3 regions of the Bacillus sp. V2I10 genome follow, and region 3 is predicted to be linked to each of the others. Evidence: a T-box and tRNA genes for the amino acid it is inferred to sense, from the RefSeq annotation. Region 3 holds a T-box; the other regions hold tRNA genes.
The links. A T-box is a leader RNA that pairs with one kind of tRNA and senses whether it is charged. The one in region 3 lies ahead of argS (arginine--tRNA ligase), so its partner is inferred to be a tRNA-Arg.
Positions count from the first base shown of each region.

Region 1: it has a tRNA-Arg gene. The T-box ahead of argS (arginine--tRNA ligase) is inferred to sense a tRNA for this amino acid. The anticodon was not compared.
Region 2: it has a tRNA-Arg gene. The T-box ahead of argS (arginine--tRNA ligase) is inferred to sense a tRNA for this amino acid. The anticodon was not compared.

Region 1 covers NZ_JAUSYV010000001.1:1,702,656-1,708,757, forward strand. Annotated here, with positions in the region: gene QFZ72_RS08540 (GerMN domain-containing protein) at 1-773, shown strand, start outside; gene rph (ribonuclease PH) at 896-1,654, shown strand; gene QFZ72_RS08550 (XTP/dITP diphosphatase) at 1,661-2,248, shown strand; gene QFZ72_RS08555 (metallophosphoesterase family protein) at 2,267-2,785, shown strand; tRNA gene QFZ72_RS08560 (tRNA-Arg) at 2,905-2,980, shown strand; gene ilvE (branched-chain-amino-acid transaminase) at 3,506-4,411, shown strand; T-box leader at 4,433-4,687, shown strand; gene ilvB (acetolactate synthase large subunit) at 4,797-6,102, shown strand, end outside.
Region 2 covers NZ_JAUSYV010000001.1:846,099-852,200, reverse strand. Annotated here, with positions in the region: gene QFZ72_RS04335 (sugar-binding transcriptional regulator) at 1-1,025, opposite strand, end outside; gene QFZ72_RS04330 (glutaredoxin family protein) at 1,146-1,403, opposite strand; gene rpoN (RNA polymerase factor sigma-54) at 1,418-2,737, opposite strand; gene yvfG (protein YvfG) at 2,816-3,031, shown strand; gene QFZ72_RS04315 (hypothetical protein) at 3,250-3,396, opposite strand; partial or broken gene QFZ72_RS04310 (peptidoglycan recognition protein family protein) at 3,448-3,801, opposite strand; tRNA gene QFZ72_RS04305 (tRNA-Arg) at 4,310-4,385, opposite strand; gene clpP (ATP-dependent Clp endopeptidase proteolytic subunit ClpP) at 4,866-5,465, shown strand; gene QFZ72_RS04295 (HPr family phosphocarrier protein) at 5,800-6,057, opposite strand; gene whiA (DNA-binding protein WhiA) at 6,083-6,102, opposite strand, start outside.
Region 3 covers NZ_JAUSYV010000001.1:2,663,144-2,669,245, reverse strand. Annotated here, with positions in the region: gene argS (arginine--tRNA ligase) at 1-1,573, opposite strand, end outside; T-box leader at 1,621-1,838, opposite strand; gene QFZ72_RS13380 (DUF3298 and DUF4163 domain-containing protein) at 1,893-2,495, opposite strand; gene QFZ72_RS13375 (C40 family peptidase) at 2,605-3,624, opposite strand; gene QFZ72_RS13370 (hypothetical protein) at 3,859-4,014, shown strand; gene QFZ72_RS13365 (MFS transporter) at 4,405-5,601, opposite strand; gene QFZ72_RS13360 (NCS2 family permease) at 5,710-6,102, opposite strand, start outside.

The DNA.
Region 1 (6,102 bases), 960 kb from region 3:
AATACCTTGTAGAGGGCGGGCCTGTCAGCAATATCCTTCCTGATGGCTTCAGAGCCGTTATCCCGCAGGATACTCAAGTGGGTGTGAATGTTAAAGATGGTACAGCCATCGTAGATTTCTCTAAGGAGTTTAAAAACTATCAAGCTGAAGATGAATTGAAAATTCTTCAATCGATTACATGGACATTGACTCAGTTCGATTCTGTGAAAACAGTCAAAATTATGATTAACGGTCATGAACAAAATGAAATGCCTGTCGGAGGCACTCCGATCAGCAGCGAGCTGAGCCGAGCTGACGGCATTAATCTTGATACAGCGGGCGTAATGGATATTACGGATACAAAACCTCTGACGGTTTACTATACAGCTCAGCATAATGATCAGACCTACTATGTACCTGTTACAACACGAATCAGCAATGACGAAGAGGATCCAATTGCAGCAGTGGTGAAAAAATTAACTGAGGAACCTTCCATCTCACGTGCATTGTTAACCGATTTGGAGCAGGATGTGAAGCTGCTTGAAGAGCCTAAGCTTGAAGATGGCACTGTAACTCTTAATTTTAACGAATCTATCTATGGAAGTGCAGATGGAGAGGAAAAAATGGTTTCGACACATGTTCTGAATTCTCTTGTTTTATCACTGACAGAACAGCCTGGAATCGAAAATGTCGTTTTGACCGTTGATGGGAAAGCCGAGCTTGTTAATGAAGAAGGCAAAAAGATCACAGAACCTGTCTCCCGTCCAGTCAAAGTGAACACAGGTAGTTTTTAATCGCTGATTTTTGATATACTATATAGAGAAACTAAGAGGTGGTCATAAGCGCTGCCTCTTCTTTATCGTTTATACATAAGACAAAAGCTTAGGTCAGCAATAGGATTGATCGGAGGAATATGATGAGACATGATGGACGCAAACAAGATGAATTAAGACGAGTTGAAATTCTGACAGATTATGTGAAGCACCCTGAGGGTTCAGTGTTAATCAGTGTTGGTGATACAAAGGTGATCTGCAATGCAAGCATTGAAGATCGCGTGCCTCCATTTATGCGGGGAGAAGGTAAGGGATGGATCACAGCGGAATATTCAATGCTGCCGCGTGCTACTGAACAGAGGACGATCAGAGAATCGTCCAAAGGTAAAATTACTGGCCGTACAATGGAAATTCAGCGCTTGATCGGACGAGCTCTGCGGGCGGTTGTTGATCTTGAAAAGTTAGGGGAACGCACAATCTGGATTGATTGTGATGTGATACAGGCAGATGGCGGGACCCGCACAGCTTCCATCACCGGAGCTTTTGTCGCTATGACAATAGCACTTGGAAAGCTGATGTCTCAAAAAAAATTAAGCACGCTGCCAATCACGGATTTCCTGGCTGCGACATCAGTCGGAATGGATTCAAAGCTTGGAGAGATCTTAGATTTAAACTATATTGAGGATTCATCTGCAGAAGTGGATATGAATGTCATCATGACTTCTTCCGGAAAATTCGTTGAGCTTCAGGGAACTGGAGAAGAAGCGACTTTTTCAAGAGAAGAACTGAATGAATTGCTTGATTTAGCTGAAAAAGGAATAAACTCGTTAATTTCTATTCAAATGGAGGCCCTTGGAGATTTAGCTCTAAAAATCATCGATCAAAAAGATGGAAAGGGATGAATCATTATGAAGGAAGTTATTATTGCAACGAAAAATGCAGGCAAATTAATTGAATTTCAATCAATCTTATCTCAGTATGATCTAAAGGCCATTTCATTACTGGACCTTGAAGATTCGCCAGAAGTTGAAGAAACTGGTTCAACGTTTGAGGAAAATGCCGTTTTAAAAGCGGAGGCAATTTCAAAGCTTTACGGAAAAATGGCCATTGCGGATGATTCCGGACTATCAGTAGATTATCTTGGCGGTGAACCTGGGGTTTATTCAGCACGCTATGCAGGAGCTGAGAAAAGTGATGCAGCCAATATCGAAAAAGTGCTTCAGCAGCTGAAGGGTGTTTCAAAGGAAGAACGGAATGCAAGATTCCGGTGTGCTCTGGCACTTTCTGAACCTGGCCGTGAAACCGTCACAGTAGAAGGTTCAGTTGAGGGCTATATTACAGAGGAGCCTATTGGCGGGAATGGATTCGGATACGATCCCATTTTCTTAGTGAAAGATAAAGCAAAAACGATGGCGCAATTAACAAAGGATGAGAAAAATAAAATCAGCCATCGCGCAGTTGCGCTGCAAAAGCTTGCAAAACTGCTTAAAGCCTGACGATGGGGAGTTTTAAACGTGAAAGTTTTAATTATCAGTGACAGCCATGGCTTAACGGATGAGCTTCAGGAGATCAGAAAACGCCATGAAGGGGAAACAGAAGCGATGTTTCATTGCGGGGATTCTGAACTTGAGGCAGATCATCCTGCCATGCAGGGGTATGCTTCTGTACGCGGAAACTGTGATTTTGAAGCAAGGTTTGCAAATGAAGTCATTGAAGATGTGGAAGGATATCGATTTTTTGTCGCTCATGGCCATATGCACAATGTAAAGTCGACTCTTATAAATTTGAAGTACAGTGCTGTTCTGCATGGCGCGAAGATTGTCTGTTTTGGTCACTCGCATTTGGCGGGAGCGGAATATGTCGATCATATCCTCTTCATTAACCCTGGCAGTATTAGACTTCCGCGGATGCGAACTGAAAAAACATATGTTATATTAGAAATACAAAATCATTCTGCACAAGTTACCTTTTTTGAGATGGACGGATCTCCTGTATCCGGCCTCTCACAAAGGTTTGAGCTGGCTTCATCATGAAAGAGGGATTTTCCCCCCTCTTTCATAAAATTTTAGAAAAAGTTATTGACTTTTAATCTGATGGAGCATATAATAAAAAATGTCGCTGATACGTAATCAACGATGTTAACAAAAAACATGTCCCAGTAGCTCAGTGGATAGAGCAACGGCCTTCTAAGCCGTTGGTCGGGAGTTCGAATCTCTCCTGGGACGCCATACTTTATACATACAACTTCTTTCGGGTTTATCGAAAGAAGTTTTTTTGTTGATTTTAAAAACCTAATCGATCAAAAAAAGTTTGTTATATTCAGGCAGGCTGAAAATCGCTTTTCATATCCTTTTTTTTCTAACAAATTTCATTCTGGGTATGATAAAAAATTCTATAAAAAATAAGTTCAAAACATTTTTTTCTCCCCTATTTACCCCTTATAAAATCAGCCAAAACCTTGTCAGACAATCTCACAGAAAAAAACTTTAAAAAAACTTCAAAAAATTGAATTTCCTTTTATGACAGGCATGTAAGCGTATACAAATTCACAAACAAATCGAAATTATCTAACAATTCGAAAAAAGACTGTTGACACCGCTATTTAATGGGCGTAATATAGGCTCAAATATAAGTTACATGAACATGTGAGGTTCATTTAAAAGAGTCCATAACAATCGTTATACGGATTTTTTTTACACACTAGAATTCAACTGATTAACGCGTTTAGACTTTAAAAGAAAGGTGTGCTCTTTATGGGTGACCAATGGATTTTTCTGAATAACGAATTTGTAAAAAAAGAAGATGCGAAAATTTCGGTGTATGATCACGGATTCCTTTACGGAGATGGTATTTTCGAAGGAATCAGAGTATACAGCGGCAACATCTTCAGATTAAATGAGCACATGAAGAGATTATATGAGTCAGCGAAATCCATTTTACTCAACATGCCTTATACGCAAGAGGAAATGACGGATTTAACGGTAAAGACCGTTGAGAAAAACGGTTTAGATGACGCTTATATCAGACTTGTTGTCTCAAGAGGAGTCGGTGATCTTGGGCTTGATCCATATAAATGCAAGCAAGCAAATGTTGTCATTATTGTAGAGCCGCTGTCAATCTTCCCTAAACATCTGTATGAAACAGGAATTGATATTGTGACAGTTCCTACAAGGCGGAATAGACCGGACGTCTTAAGTCCTAAAGTAAAATCATTGAACTACCTGAACAACGTGCTTGTAAAAATTGAAGCACATCTCGCAAATGTAAGCGAAGCGCTGATGCTGAATGATCAAGGCTACGTCGCAGAAGGATCTGCTGATAATGTCTTTATCTATAAAAACAAAAAACTTCTTACTCCCCCTGGTTACTTGGGAGCACTTGAAGGAGTCACCCGAAATGTCATCATCGAAATAGCTGAAGAACTTGGCTACGATGTACGTGAGGAACCTTTCACAAGACATGATGTTTATACAGCTGATGAAGTTTTCCTGACTGGAACTGCCGCTGAAGTCATTGCTGTTGTAAAGGTAGACGGCAGGGAAATTGGTGATGGACAGCCTGGAGAGCATACGAATCGTCTGCTCGAGTGTTTCAGAGAAAAAGTAATCTCAGATGGTGTAAAAGTAAAAGGAAGCAGTTCAAGCCTGAGTGTAAGCTAATAAAAACATAAAAAACAATAATTTAAAACGCTGAAGAGGATAAGTAGCTTAGAAAACAAGGATCTAAAGAGAGCTGGTGGAGCTGAGAACCGGTGGTCCCTTTTTAAGTGAACTCGCCTCTGAGTGCTGATTTGAAATTTAGTAGAATCAGCCGGGTGTCTTTTACACAGCACTCGTTATTAAAAGAAAGCCATGAGCTTTCATAAGGTGGTCTAATGCAGACCATGAACAAGGGTGGTACCGCGAAAAGTGTTTTCAAACCTTCTCGCCCCTTTGACTCACATTACACGTGGGCAATATTGGGGCGAGGAGGTTTTTTATTTTGAAATAATCAGATAAAAAATAAGGCTTTAGGTGATAGCGGGAAAAAAGGAGGCAATAATCAATGAGTATGAAGGTACAATTGGATGCAAAGTCTGCCAAGTGTACGAAAACGATGTCCGGGGCCATGATGATGATTGAAGCTTTAAAACAGGAGAAAGTAGAGGTGATTTTCGGATATCCGGGAGGGGCTGTTCTTCCAATCTATGACAAACTCTATAACTCTGGCATGTATCACATTTTAACAAGGCATGAGCAAGGTGGAATTCATGCAGCTGAGGGCTATGCGAGAGTTTCAGGCAAACCTGGAGTCGTCATTGCAACCTCAGGGCCAGGCGCAACAAACCTGATTACAGGACTTACGGATGCTATGATTGATTCCCTGCCGCTGGTTGTATTTACAGGTCAGGTTGCATCTTCCGTCATTGGAACAGATGCTTTCCAGGAAGCGGATGTACTTGGTATCACAATGCCGATTACTAAGCATAATTATCAAGTCCGGGATGTAAATGATTTCCCGCGCATCATCAAAGAAGCTTTTCATATCGCAACAACAGGAAGACCTGGTCCGGTACTCATCGATGTTCCAAAGGATATCGCAGTAGCGGAAGGGATTTTCAACTATGATACTCCCGTTCATCTTCCGGGATACCAGCCAAAAACTGAACCGAATTATCTTCAGATCAGAAAGCTTGTCGAAGCAGTCAGCAGTGCTAAAAAGCCGGTCATTTTAGCCGGAGCAGGAGTGCTTCATGCTAAAGGAAGCGAGCAGCTGAAAGAATACGCCGAACAGCAGCACATACCAGTCGTAAACACACTGCTGGGTCTGGGAAGTTTTCCTGCAGATCATCCGCTCTTTCTTGGAATGGCCGGAATGCACGGAACATATACCGCAAATATGGCGTTATATGAATGTGATTTATTAATCAGTGTCGGTGCACGTTTTGATGACAGGGTAACAGGGAACTTAAATCATTTTGCCAAAAGTGCAACGATTGCCCATATTGATATCGATCCTGCTGAAATCGGCAAAGTGGTTGAAACCAAAATTCCGGTTGTTGGCGATGCAAAACTTGTTCTTGAAAATCTCATTCATCAAAACGGCAAACGAAGCCAGCATGATGATTGGTATGCAGCCTTACAGAATAATAAAAAGTCCTTGCCATTATGGTACAAAAAATCAGATGAAGAGCTAAAACCTCAGCATATGATTGAACTCATTCATGAATGGACAAAGGGAGAGGCGATTATTACAACAGATGTCGGTCAGCACCAAATGTGGGCAGCGCAGTACTACCGCCTGCAGCAGCCTAATCGCTGGGTTACATCAGGGGGGCTCGGCACAATGGGATTCGGTTTGCCTGCAGCAA
Region 2 (6,102 bases), 1.8 Mb from region 3:
GGATTAAGATCCCTTATTAACTCTTTCGCGGCCCCTTCATCCGTTATAAGAATGGAATCGGCTGCCTGCCTCAGGTATGCCCGGATGGCTTTTGCTTTTGAAGCTCCGCCTGCCACTGCAATAACATCCTGAATCTTTTCTAAGTCGTTAAGCTGCATCCCTACTGTCTGCACCTTGTGAACGACTTCTCCTTCTTGATTGAAATAATACCCGAACGCTTCTGCTACCGCCTGACCCTGCTCTATCTTTATGTAGTCTTCTGGCAGTGTTTTTCGGCGTTCCGCCATTGTCTTAGCGTCTCCTATTCCATGAACAACCATACTTGAGGATTTAATGAGCATAAGCAGCTCTTTAATCGACGGTTCTTCAATAATAGAGAGATAGGCTTCCTTGCTTAACTGATCTGGAACGTGCAGAAGACGGTAGTTTCCCATCGCCCTCTCAGCCATTTTTGCGCAGATTGTGTTGGCCTGGTTTTCTACATTTTCTCCAAGGCCGCCTCTGGCAGGTACATACAGCTGTTCGCGATTTTTACTGTCCGGCGTCATCATTTCAGCGACAGCGGCAATGGTTGTTCCTCCAGTGACAGCGACGATATTTTCCCCTGTAAGCCGCTCTTTTATGCATGCGACACAGGCTCTGCCCATTTCTTTCTTAACCCATGAGAACTGATCGCTGTCTCCGGATACGACGATGACGTTTTTAAGATTTAAACGTTCCTTTAATGTATTTTCCAAAAACGTTAAACCTAAAACATCTTTCATCGTTTCTTCGAGAATACTTAACAGAGATGATCCTTCCTTCGTTAACATCATGCCAGAGGAAAAAATATCGATCAAATTTTGATCTTTCAAAAATTGAACTTCCCCTCTTAAAACCCGCTCACTGATCCCGAGACTAGATGAAAGACTTCGACGTCCGATTGGCTGCATTAGTCGTATATACTGAAGGATCTGATAACGTTTTTGCATAACTTGAAGCAGATCAGGCAATAATTTTTTTTGGACTTCTATAATTGACCTCATGTACAAATTCCCTTTCAAGAACATACGGGACGAAAAGTGTCCCTCTATGACGTAATATGTCCCACTATACCTAAAAAAAATCATCCCTGCTATATTTTCATTTTAGCAGGGTGAAAATGCTTATTCAACTATTCTTTCTTGCTTTTTATCAAGTAACCGCTTTCTTATAAAATCTTTTTTAATTTTGCCGTATCCAAGCACCAAACCTCCATATTCAACGACAGGAATCATGAGCTGATACTTTTCAAGCAGGGTATCATCACTGTAAATATCAACAACTTCGATTTCTATATTCATGTCGTTTTTCAGCTTTTCAAGTTCCTCTAAAGCTTCAACACAGAGAGGACAGCTGTTTCTTGAATACATTTTTAAAAGCATTATTTTTACACATCCTAATATCGTTTTCTTGCAGAAGAAGAGGCAATCCCTAACTGATCTCTGTATTTGGCCACCGTTCTTCTTGAGACATCAATTTGATGTTCCTCTGCGAGTTTTGTGACAATTTTCTGATCAGACAGCGGTGCAAGTTTATCTTCCTTTTCAATCATTTGTTCTATGATTGTTTTAACAGTGGAAGCAGTAATGTCCTGCGAGGATTGTTCTAATCCATTTGAGAAAAAATACTTCAGCTCATAAAGCCCATGAGGAGTCTGAACATACTTCTCCCTCACTGTCCGGCTGACAGTTGATTCATGAACTTCAATTGCATCAGCGACAGTCTTTAATGTCAGCGGTTTCATAAACAATTCGCCTTTTTCGAAAAAGTCAGCCTGCCTCCGCACAATTTCTTTCATCACTTTCATCATTGTCTCTTTCCGCTGATTCAGCGTCTTAATCAGCCATCTGCATTGATTGAGCTTTGAAGACAGATATTGCTTCACATCTGCATCTTCTATAGAAGAATAATTAGATTTATAGGCAGAGTTAACGGCGACTTTAGGTGAAATGTCATCATTGTACATGACTTGCCATTCCCCGTGAACCTTGGCCACTGTCAGTTCAGGAACAATATAGCTGTCATGAACGTGATGATAGGCAAGCCCAGGGCGCGGATGCAGCGTTTTTATAAAATCCTGGACACTTTGAATTTCTTTTAAATCAAACTTTGTTCTTTTCGCAAGCTCTTTCCATGATTTTTCCGCGAATAAGTAGAAATAGTCGTTCACAATTAATTCGGCTGTTTTATTTCGTTTCGGCAGCCTTGCGAGCTGAATCGAAATGCATTCCTGCAGATTTCTCGCCCCTACTCCTGCCGGGTCAAGCTTCTGTAATACGGTTAGCTGCTGATTTAGCTCTTCAGCACTGATGCTGAATTTTTCAGAAAGTACACTAAGATCTCCCTCTATGTACCCGTTAGGATCAAGAGCCTGTATCAGGATATGAAGAGCTCGTTTTTCTGATGCAGTCAGCTTCATCCCGAGCAGCTGGGCCTCTAAATGCTGCTGCAGGGTTGTGCCAATGCTTGATACGTTTTCAATCAAGTCCGTGTTCTTTGATGAACTTGTCATTTTTGTCCGTGATGAGGTATGATACAATACGCCTGAATCAGGCTTCTCTTTTAATTCGATGAGGGGATTTTCAAGGGTAAGGTCCTCTATATAGGAGGCAAGCTCCATAGAAGAGTATTGAAGAAGAGTAATTGCTTGCTTTAATTCTTGAGTCATATTGAGTTTTAATGATTGCTCTTGAAATAAACCGACTTTCATATCCATAGTTCGTTCCCCCTGCTTCTCATTTTACACGAAAACGGTCCATCATTGTATGGAAAGAACTTCAAAGGAGAGATATCAATGAGTGAATTATTTTCAGTGCCCTACTTTGAGCAAAATTTTAAAGAGCACATTAAACAGAATGAAGGTCAAGTTCCGAAGCTTGATGCCATGAACCGTTATTATCGATCTGTCGTTTCAGCGCTGGTTCAGGATCAGCTTACAAAAAACTCAGTGGTCTTAAAACGGATTCAGAATTTGGATGAGGCGTACAATACGATTAAATCTGAAAAATAATTGAAAAATTTACCTGTTCACAAAAAACGTGACATGCTTTAAAATAAGAATTGTTGAGTCGTCAAGCACGGCAATATACACTTCTTGTCCAGTGCGGCTTACTGGACTCTTACATATTATTTCTGTTTCCATTCAATCATGCCCCGCCAGGTTAACTTGGCAGGGCTTTTTTTATTGGATTGGCATTTAAAGTCCGCGTCAATATCTGTCTAGATCGTCTAAAAACACTTTTCTACCGAACCCCGGTTTCCCTTTCGTATAATGGTCACATCTACCTCAGTGCCTGTTTCCTGCTTTGGCGGCTCTACTTTAATAGGCGTTCCGCTGCTGCCCCATGCATCATAATAAACACGCACATCACTCATAAATTTTCCCCATGTCACACCATGTTCTCTGAACCAGCTGCCCGGATCCGATCTTCTGCGTGGATCAAGTGTACTGTGGGCAACTATTTTTGTCGAAGGGTTTAAATTGAACCTGCGGCAAAGGTACGCGTGGTACCATACATACCGGTCATAGGCTTTAATGAAATCTCCAGTGCGGCAGAGCTCAACTGCAATAGCTGCGTCATTTGCATCATAACCGAAGAGCTGATAATATTCAGGGTTCCGATATAGATTGTGCCACGCTTTTTCATCTAATGGGATGATCTCAAGAATTTTGCCATCACCTATAAACGTATGAGCAGATGCACTCGGCTGAGAGTTGTTAAAATAATTAAAGTGATCGTCAGCATCAGCCGAGTTATTTGCCGTTTCGTGAGAGACTATAAATAGAGGTCAAGTCAGTTTTTCCCCTGAACGTGCATTTCCAAGACGGATATATTTGATATTTTTGAGAAACACTCAATGCTTATCACCCCTTATTATAGTAAATGAGAAAGAGACGCCTTTTGGAAAGGCGCCTCTCTTGGGTCATTCGTCTATTTTTAAGGAATCTATAATAGAATCTAGCATTCAAAATAGCAGAGCTATTTGCTCAGCTCCATTTCTGACAAATGAGCTTTTGTGTTGGAGCTTGTACCGGTCAACTCAGTCCGTATAGGCGTCCTGCTAATCTTTGACGGCCGCACAGAAAGTCTTTTTAGCATAAACCGCTGTTTTATTAGCATAAATTCCATTTGTTCTAGCCGATTTTCCGCTTTTTTAGCTATTTTCAATTATTGATTAGCCGGCGAATTGTGGGTTTAACCATTTTTGTGATTAGCTCAATTGAAAGAGCCTCCAACAAAAAAAGAAAGAGCTGGTTTAATTAAAAACCAGCTCTTTCTATAAGTGACGCGCTCGAAGGGATTCGAACCCCCGACAGACGTGGTACCGGAAACCACCGCTCTATCCAACTGAGCTACGAGCGCATATAAAAATTTATTAGTCAGTAGCGCTATTATACGATAAAAACTACCTATGTATCAAGCGGTATTTTTATTCTGCAGGCTGAAAGGACTAAACTCCTGAAGAAAACGGGGGATTTCTAAGATATAAAGCGCTGAACCAAATAGGGTGATCATTAAAAAATGCTTTCCTTTTATCAGCTGCCGAACGGAAATATAAAGGATATTTTAAAGTGCCTGCCGAATACTTATGTTACAGCCTGCTTGGGAAAGACCACTATTGAAGTTCTATCATACGCAGAAAAAATGAGGCATGAAACAGCTTCACTCAACCGTTTGAAAGAAAGAATAATTGGGTAACATGGTTACAGTCAGCAACTGCTGCATATATTATAAGCTGCAAGAAAAAGCATCAAAGAACAGCGTTTCGTTTGACCTTTATTGACCATAGTTGTATGATGAGAGTACATAAAATTTACCTTTATTTAAAAGGAGGAAAATACGATGAATTTAATACCTACAGTTATTGAACAAACGAACCGCGGTGAACGTGCATACGATATTTACTCACGTCTTTTAAAAGACCGCATTATCATGCTTGGAAGCGGGATTGACGATAACGTGGCAAACTCAATTGTCTCCCAGCTTTTGTTCTTAGAAGCTGAAGATCCAGAGAAAGACATCTCAATCTACATTAACAGCCCTGGCGGTTCTATTACAGCCGGTATGGCGATTTTCGATACAATGCAGTTTATTAAACCACAAGTATCAACTATCTGCATCGGTATGGCCGCGTCAATGGGAGCATTCCTCCTTGCAGCCGGTGCAAAAGGCAAACGCTATGCCCTTCCAAACAGTGAAGTTATGATTCATCAGCCTCTTGGCGGAGCTCAAGGACAGGCAACTGAAATTGAGATCGCTGCAAAACGCATCTTGTTCTTGCGTGATAAGCTGAATCAAATTCTTGCTGACCGTACTGGCCAGCCAATGGAAGTGATCGCTCGCGATACAGACCGTGACAACTTCATGACGGCAGAACGTGCACTTGAGTACGGCTTGATTGATAAAGTGATGACTCGCAATACACTGCCTGATAATAAATAATAAGATACAGCAGAACGGCCTTAGGCCGTTCTGTTTTTTTGTTTTCTTCTTAGTAAATTGGCTTTTCCAATAGACTTGAGGCATGATTTCCAAATCGTGGATTTTACTTTCCAGAATCCTCTTTTTACTAAAGAAAATCCGTAAAACACTTTCCAGATTGAGCGAAATCCTCCTTTTTTCCTGCTGTAAGCTGATTTACTTTCCAAATAGTGACTTTTACTTTCCGAAATATCCTTTTTACTAGCGAAAACCCGTAAAATACTTTACAAAGTCAGCGAAATACTTTCTGTTTTCCAAATACCTCCTAATCAAAAAAAACGGCCAAAGGCCGTTTTTAAGCTTCTTGCTTCACATATTGAGATAAAACCTCTAATGCTTCTGACTCGTCATGGCCTTCTGCGATAAGAGTAACCACTGAGCCAGTGCTGATTGCAAGACTCATTAACCCCATGATGCTCTTCGCGTTCACTTTTTTCCCGTCTTTTTCTAAAAAGATGTCTGATGAATAACGATTAGCCTCTTGTACAAAAAGTGCTGCTGGACGGGCTTGTAAGCCTGTCTTTAAACGAACTTCGACCTGTTTCTCAACCATATGAATCCCCTCTTCTTTCCCCTTTTTATTTGATCGTTACTGGCT
Region 3 (6,102 bases):
GGGTTTGATTTCCTTCCAGAATCTTCACTTTAGCATAATAAGAATTAAACGCTCTGCATACCTGCAGTAAATATTTAGCAAGTATAGATGGGTCATACTTCTCAAATGAAGATTGAATGACTTGCCCGTACTGAACAAGCAATTTTTGCACTTCCCAGCTGTGTTCATCTGTTAATGCTCTTATTTTCTCTGGCTTGATCCCGCTGCCTTTTCTTAATAAAGAGCAGGCTCTTGCATGTGTATACTGCACATATGGACCTGTCTCCCCTTCAAATTTAAGCATTTCATCCAATGAAAATTCAATATTGTTCTTTCGGTTATTTTTGAGATCATGAAAAATAATTGCTCCAACTCCAACTGCACTGGCTACTTCTTCTTTGTTTTCAAGCTGAGGATTTTTCATTTCAATATTTGCTTTTGCAGCAGATATAGTTTCTTTTATAACTTCATCTAGAAGAACGATTTTGCCTTTCCTTGTAGACATTTTCTTTCCATCCTTCAAAATGAATCCAAATGGAATATGATGAATATCTTTATGCCAGCTGAAGCCCATTTTCTCTACAACAGCAAAAACCTGTTTAAAATGAATCGATTGTTCCATCCCCACTACATATAGAGATTGATCAAACTTGTATGTTTCCTTCCTGTAGAGGGCGCAAGCCAAATCTCTTGTTGCATAAAGGGTCGCTCCATCACTTTTTCGAATCAGGCATGGCGGCAGATTCACGTTAACCAAAGGAACTACCCTTGCACCATCAGAATATTTAAGCAGCCCTCTTTTCTCAAGCAAATCAGAGATATGCGATAACTGATCATTGTAGAATGCTTCTCCATTATACGTATCAAATTGAACGCCCAATAGCTTATAAATCCTCTGAAAGTCCTCCAGTGATTCTTCTCTGAACCATTTCCACAGTTTTAATGCTTCTGTGTCTCCATCCTCCAGACGTTTAAACCAGCTTCTTCCCTCTTCAAGTAAGTCAGAGTGAACGGCAGCTTCTTCATGAAACTTTACATAAAGCCTAAATAGCTCCTGTATCGGATGCTCCTTGACAGATTCTTCATTCCCCCATCTTTTATAAGCTGCGATCAGCTTGCCGAATTGTGTGCCCCAGTCTCCAATATGATTGATTCTGATTACGTTATAGCCGCATTTCTCTCCAAGATTTGCAATTGCCTGACCGATGACCGTTGAGCGAAGGTGTCCCATCGAGAATGGCTTCGCAATATTTGGAGATGAAAAGTCAATGGTCATTACTTTTGTTTTTTCTGGGCACTGATATGGTCCATTTGTCTGCAGCCATTCCCTGCTTACAATCTCCCGGTTAAGGTGGAAGTTAATGTAGGGTCCAGCAGCTGCTGCTTGTGTAATAAATTCATCATTAAACTTCCCAACAAGCTCCAAAGCAATTTGATGAGGATTCTTATTATAGACAGAAGCAAGAACGAAACAAGGAAAGCTGTAATCCCCTAATTGTTTTGCTTTAGGAATCTCAATGACCTCCACTATCTCATCAAGGGTAAGATCGTTTTTTAATGTCCCATAAATAATCGCCCCAAGTCTCTTTTTCATAAGTCGTCCTCCTCTAAATAAAATAAAAACGCCCGTCTCTTTTCAATAAAAGAGACGGGCGTTTTCCCGCGGTACCACTCTGATTGTTCATTTCTGAACCACTCGAAGCGTTTTAACGGCCAGCCGACCGGCATGCCCTACTATCCAAGTTCAGGCATGCTCCTAGAAAGTGCGTTTCATCATTCCGTTCATTTTAGGCTTTCACCTTCCCTAAATCGCTGATTCAAGAACTGGATATGATTACTCTCTTCCTCATGGGATTTTTTTCTATTAAGAGTTATTATATGCGAATCTTTGAGTAATGCAAGGTTTTTTTTATCTATCCATATAATCTGGGAAGAGGACCATCTGGATTGATGATATCCTGCAGATCATAAATGGAGAGGGGGAAGTACAGAAACCCATAAGCATAAGCTGCGATTTCATAGAGCTGAAAATAGATTACAAGCGATTTATCAGCTAAATAAAAATCCTGATCAGGGCGAATCGATTTAAAGGGAGGATCGAGTAAGGTAATCCCTCTTTCTTTAAGCTGCTCACCAATAATGGAAGATAATCGTTCTGTATAGTTGCTGTCTTTTTTAAAAAGGTTCTGAAGCTTATACTTCCTGCCTGTCTGGGTATTGTATGTCAGCCCTTTTAAAAAAGACATGCCATGAGCGCCTCCGCTATATACATAATTCAGCAGTGTTAAGCTTAACAAGTTTCGCTCATTCGTCTTGAGTTCATAGGTACCCTGCATCTCCGTTTGCACTCCCCCGTCATACTCTCCAAAACGAATCTGATTCTGAACGTTTTTAAGGATGTCCGCATTGATTTTCTGCTGACTGAATGCCTGTGGACCAGTTATTGATGGATAAAATATTGTAAGCTTTTTCCCCGCTATCTTATGAGTTATGACACTGACCGGCAATGCCGTCATCCAACCCGCCTCCTGAATGCTTTTATTTCAATCATATGAATGGATTTGTTCATTCATCCTTTTGGAAGGCAGATTGTTTTTCGCCAAAAAAAGAAGCCCTTATGGCTTCTTACTTTAAATATCGTTTTGCTCCAAGGTATCTTGCTTTCCAGTAGGAATTATCCAATTTAGAGATCGTAACACCTGATGAACTTGCATGAATAAATTCTCCATTGCCAAGATAAATTCCCATATGAGACGGGCCTGCCTTGTATGTAGTGAAATAAACGAAGTCACCTTTTTGCGGAGAGCTGACCGGCGTCATGATGTCCCAATATCCAGCAGTGCTGAGACGGGAAACAGACGTCACTTTGTTCAGTACATAATACATGAATCCGCTGCAGTCAAATCCAGAAGGAGTATTTCCAGCCCATCTGTAAGACACTCCAACATGTTTCTTGGCTTCAGCAATCATCGTATCAATTTTACTGTTTGCAGATGGCTTTGTTTCTTCCACCTTACTAGGCGGTACTGTGCTTGAACCTTTCACTTTAAGTGCCTGGCCAGCGTAAATCACATCGGATTTGAGATTGTTCACCGCTTTTAACTCTGCGACGGTAAGATCGAATTGATTAGCAATCTTTCCAAGGTAATCACCAAGCTTTACTTTATAGGTTGTTGCCGCGTGCTGATTAGCAGCTGGTTTAGGAGCTGCAGCAGCCGGAGCTTTTCCAGTCGTCTTGCTTACTTTTAAGGTTTGTCCGGGACGAATTAAATCGGACTTCAGCCCGTTTAAACTTTTCAGCTCAATCACAGATACATTATGTTTTCGTGCAATGACCCAGAGGGAATCGCCTGATTTCACTTTGTATGTAGAGACAGAGGTTTTAGCGGGTGCAGGAGGTTTTTGAACACTAGATGCAGGTTTTTCAGCAGTTCCTGATATCTGCAGAACTTGTCCTGGAAAAATCATATCTTTAGAAAGCTTGTTTCTCAGTTTAATCGTTTCAACTGTTGTTTTATACTCGCGGGACAACTTCCATAACGAATCGCCTTTTTTAACGGTTATGCTGTCTGCAGAAGCTGCGGAGCCAATTAAAGTGGATCCGATGACTGCTGAAGCAGCTAACCCAATAACTTTCTGTTTCATTGTTCGCTAAGTACCTCCTTTTTTCTTACATGATTATTTTAATAGATTAGGGCATTAATTACTACAAATTTCTAAAAATAGCACTATATTCTTACTAAAATAGCTAAAATTCTCTATTTTCTTCCCGTTTTTCTTGCAAATTATGACATTATTAGTCTTTTTTGGCCGACTTGTGAGATAGCATATCCAACTTGAAATTCATATAGTATTAAAAAAGAAACAGGGTGTTTAAAGATGGCGAAAAGATATCGGGGTAAGACATTATTAAAAATGGCCTCAAGAGGCCGCGGAACTTGTCCAATATGCGGGACAAAACGAATTAAACTGCTCTACCCAAATCTTCAGGCAGATGGACAAAAGCTTACAGTATGCAAGAAATGCAGAGAATAAGAAAAGCGGAACCGACTGTTCTGCTCGAGGGCCTAGGAGGTGGCCAATAAGAAAAGCAGAAACACCCGTTAGCTCCAATTCATAGTGCCATTCAGGATCGAATCCCATTAAAGACTCAAGTACGGTGGATCTTAGAATATTCATTTAGCCGAAATCGTGAATTTATTTGCCGAAATTCGATTTTTTCTAGCCAAATTCCCGTTTTTAATAGCGGTTTTTAGATTTATTCTAGCCTTTCAATTTTTTCGATCCAGCCGTTTTCTCGTTATATTGGTCATAATCATTTGAATTAAGCGGAAAGGATAATAGTTTAGCTGAACCCAGGCTATTGTTAGATATTAAAGAACAGCGAAATGCCGCACAAAAAAAGAGAGGGCTCTCCCCTCTCTTTTACTTGCTTTCACTTAAACTGCTTACTTCTGTTTTCTGAAAATACTTCATTCCATATAATACGACCATTATGAGTGATAATGTTCCAAAGATAAGCACCATGAACTGCAGGCCGATTGTATCAAGGAAAAGGCCCGTACCGAGGAGAACAACCTGGAACATAACACGATCAAGCATATTTCTAAACGAAAAGAAACGGCCGTGATATTCTTTTGGAATCTTCGTTTGAAAGATGGTCGAGACAATCGGAAAGAAGCAGCCAACCCCAAGACCGAATACGCCAAATGAGATTAGCGACATCCACATGATATCACTAAAGAATAAGCTTAAATGTGCAATTGAAATTAATAGAGCAAAAGCAAAGAGCATATGAACGGATGAAAATCGATGAGTAATTTTTTTTACAAAAAATGCGCCGATCATAAATGCAATTCCTTCTACTGTGTAAAGGAGCCCTTTAATGGACGTGCTGTCCTGAAGCTCGCTTATGTTGATCACCATCAGATTAAATCCGCCGATAAACAAAACAGGAATGATTGTCAGGACTAGAGCTGTAATGGCAATGGGAGTCGCTTTTAATACAGGAAGTACTTCTTTAAAGCTGCCGGACTTCCCTGATTTTGACTGCTCCCTCTTCTCTTCTTTAAAATCAAGCAGAAATGTTGCTCCAAAAAGTACGGCATATGCAGCCATGGACAATGCATAAATCGATGTCAGACTCATAAAGACAAGCAGCGCACCTGCAAGTGCTGTGCCAATCACCCTCGCCATGGTCGCAACATTCATATGGACCCCATTCATTTGTATCAAATCATTGTCCTTTACAATAATAGGTATTACAGCCTGAAGTGCAGGAAAATAAAAGGCTGCAGATAATTGAATACTGATCATAAACAGAATCATAAAGAAGAGAGAATCAAATTGTATCGCCATAAACATAAAGACAACGCTGAGCATTCTTCCAAGGCCCGAATAAATAAGCACGGTCTTTTTGGAGCAGCTGTCAATCATTCTGCCGGCAAGAGGACCGACAAGCACCCCTGCAAGCAGTCCAATAAATAGAATAAGAGATTTCATGAAATCAGATGGTACATTTTTTTGCATAAATTCCAGGTTTCCGATAATGCCAAACCATAAACCAAGCCCTGCAATAAACTCACCGCTGAGCACAATCCAGACATTTTTATTTTTCCACATGGCGATGTCCCCATTTTCTATTTTTTCACTATTTCTACTATAGCACCGCTGCTATTATTTCGCCTAGCGAAATTTTTTCATTCAAAAAAAGCCCCCTTAAGGGAGCCGCTAAATCATTGTATAGAAATTTATTAAAAAGGCTGCAGTAATGATATACATCATCCAGTGAAGTTCTTTTGTTCTGCCGGTAAAAACCTTTAATAATGTGTATGAAATAAAACCGAATGCTACACCTTCTGCAATACTGAACGTTAATGGCATCATAATGAGGGTTAAAAATGCCGGGATCAATTCGGTCAAATCATCAAAAAGAATTTCCTTCAGTTCTGTCATCATAAATGCTCCAATAATAATTAAAACTGGAGCTGTCGCAGCGTTTGGGATGAATTGAATCAGAGGTGTAAATAAAAGAGTCAGCAAAAACAGCAGGGCAGCAAATACTGCTTTTAAACCAGTTCTTCCTCCTTCTGCAATTCCGGTTGCATTTTCAATATAGGTATT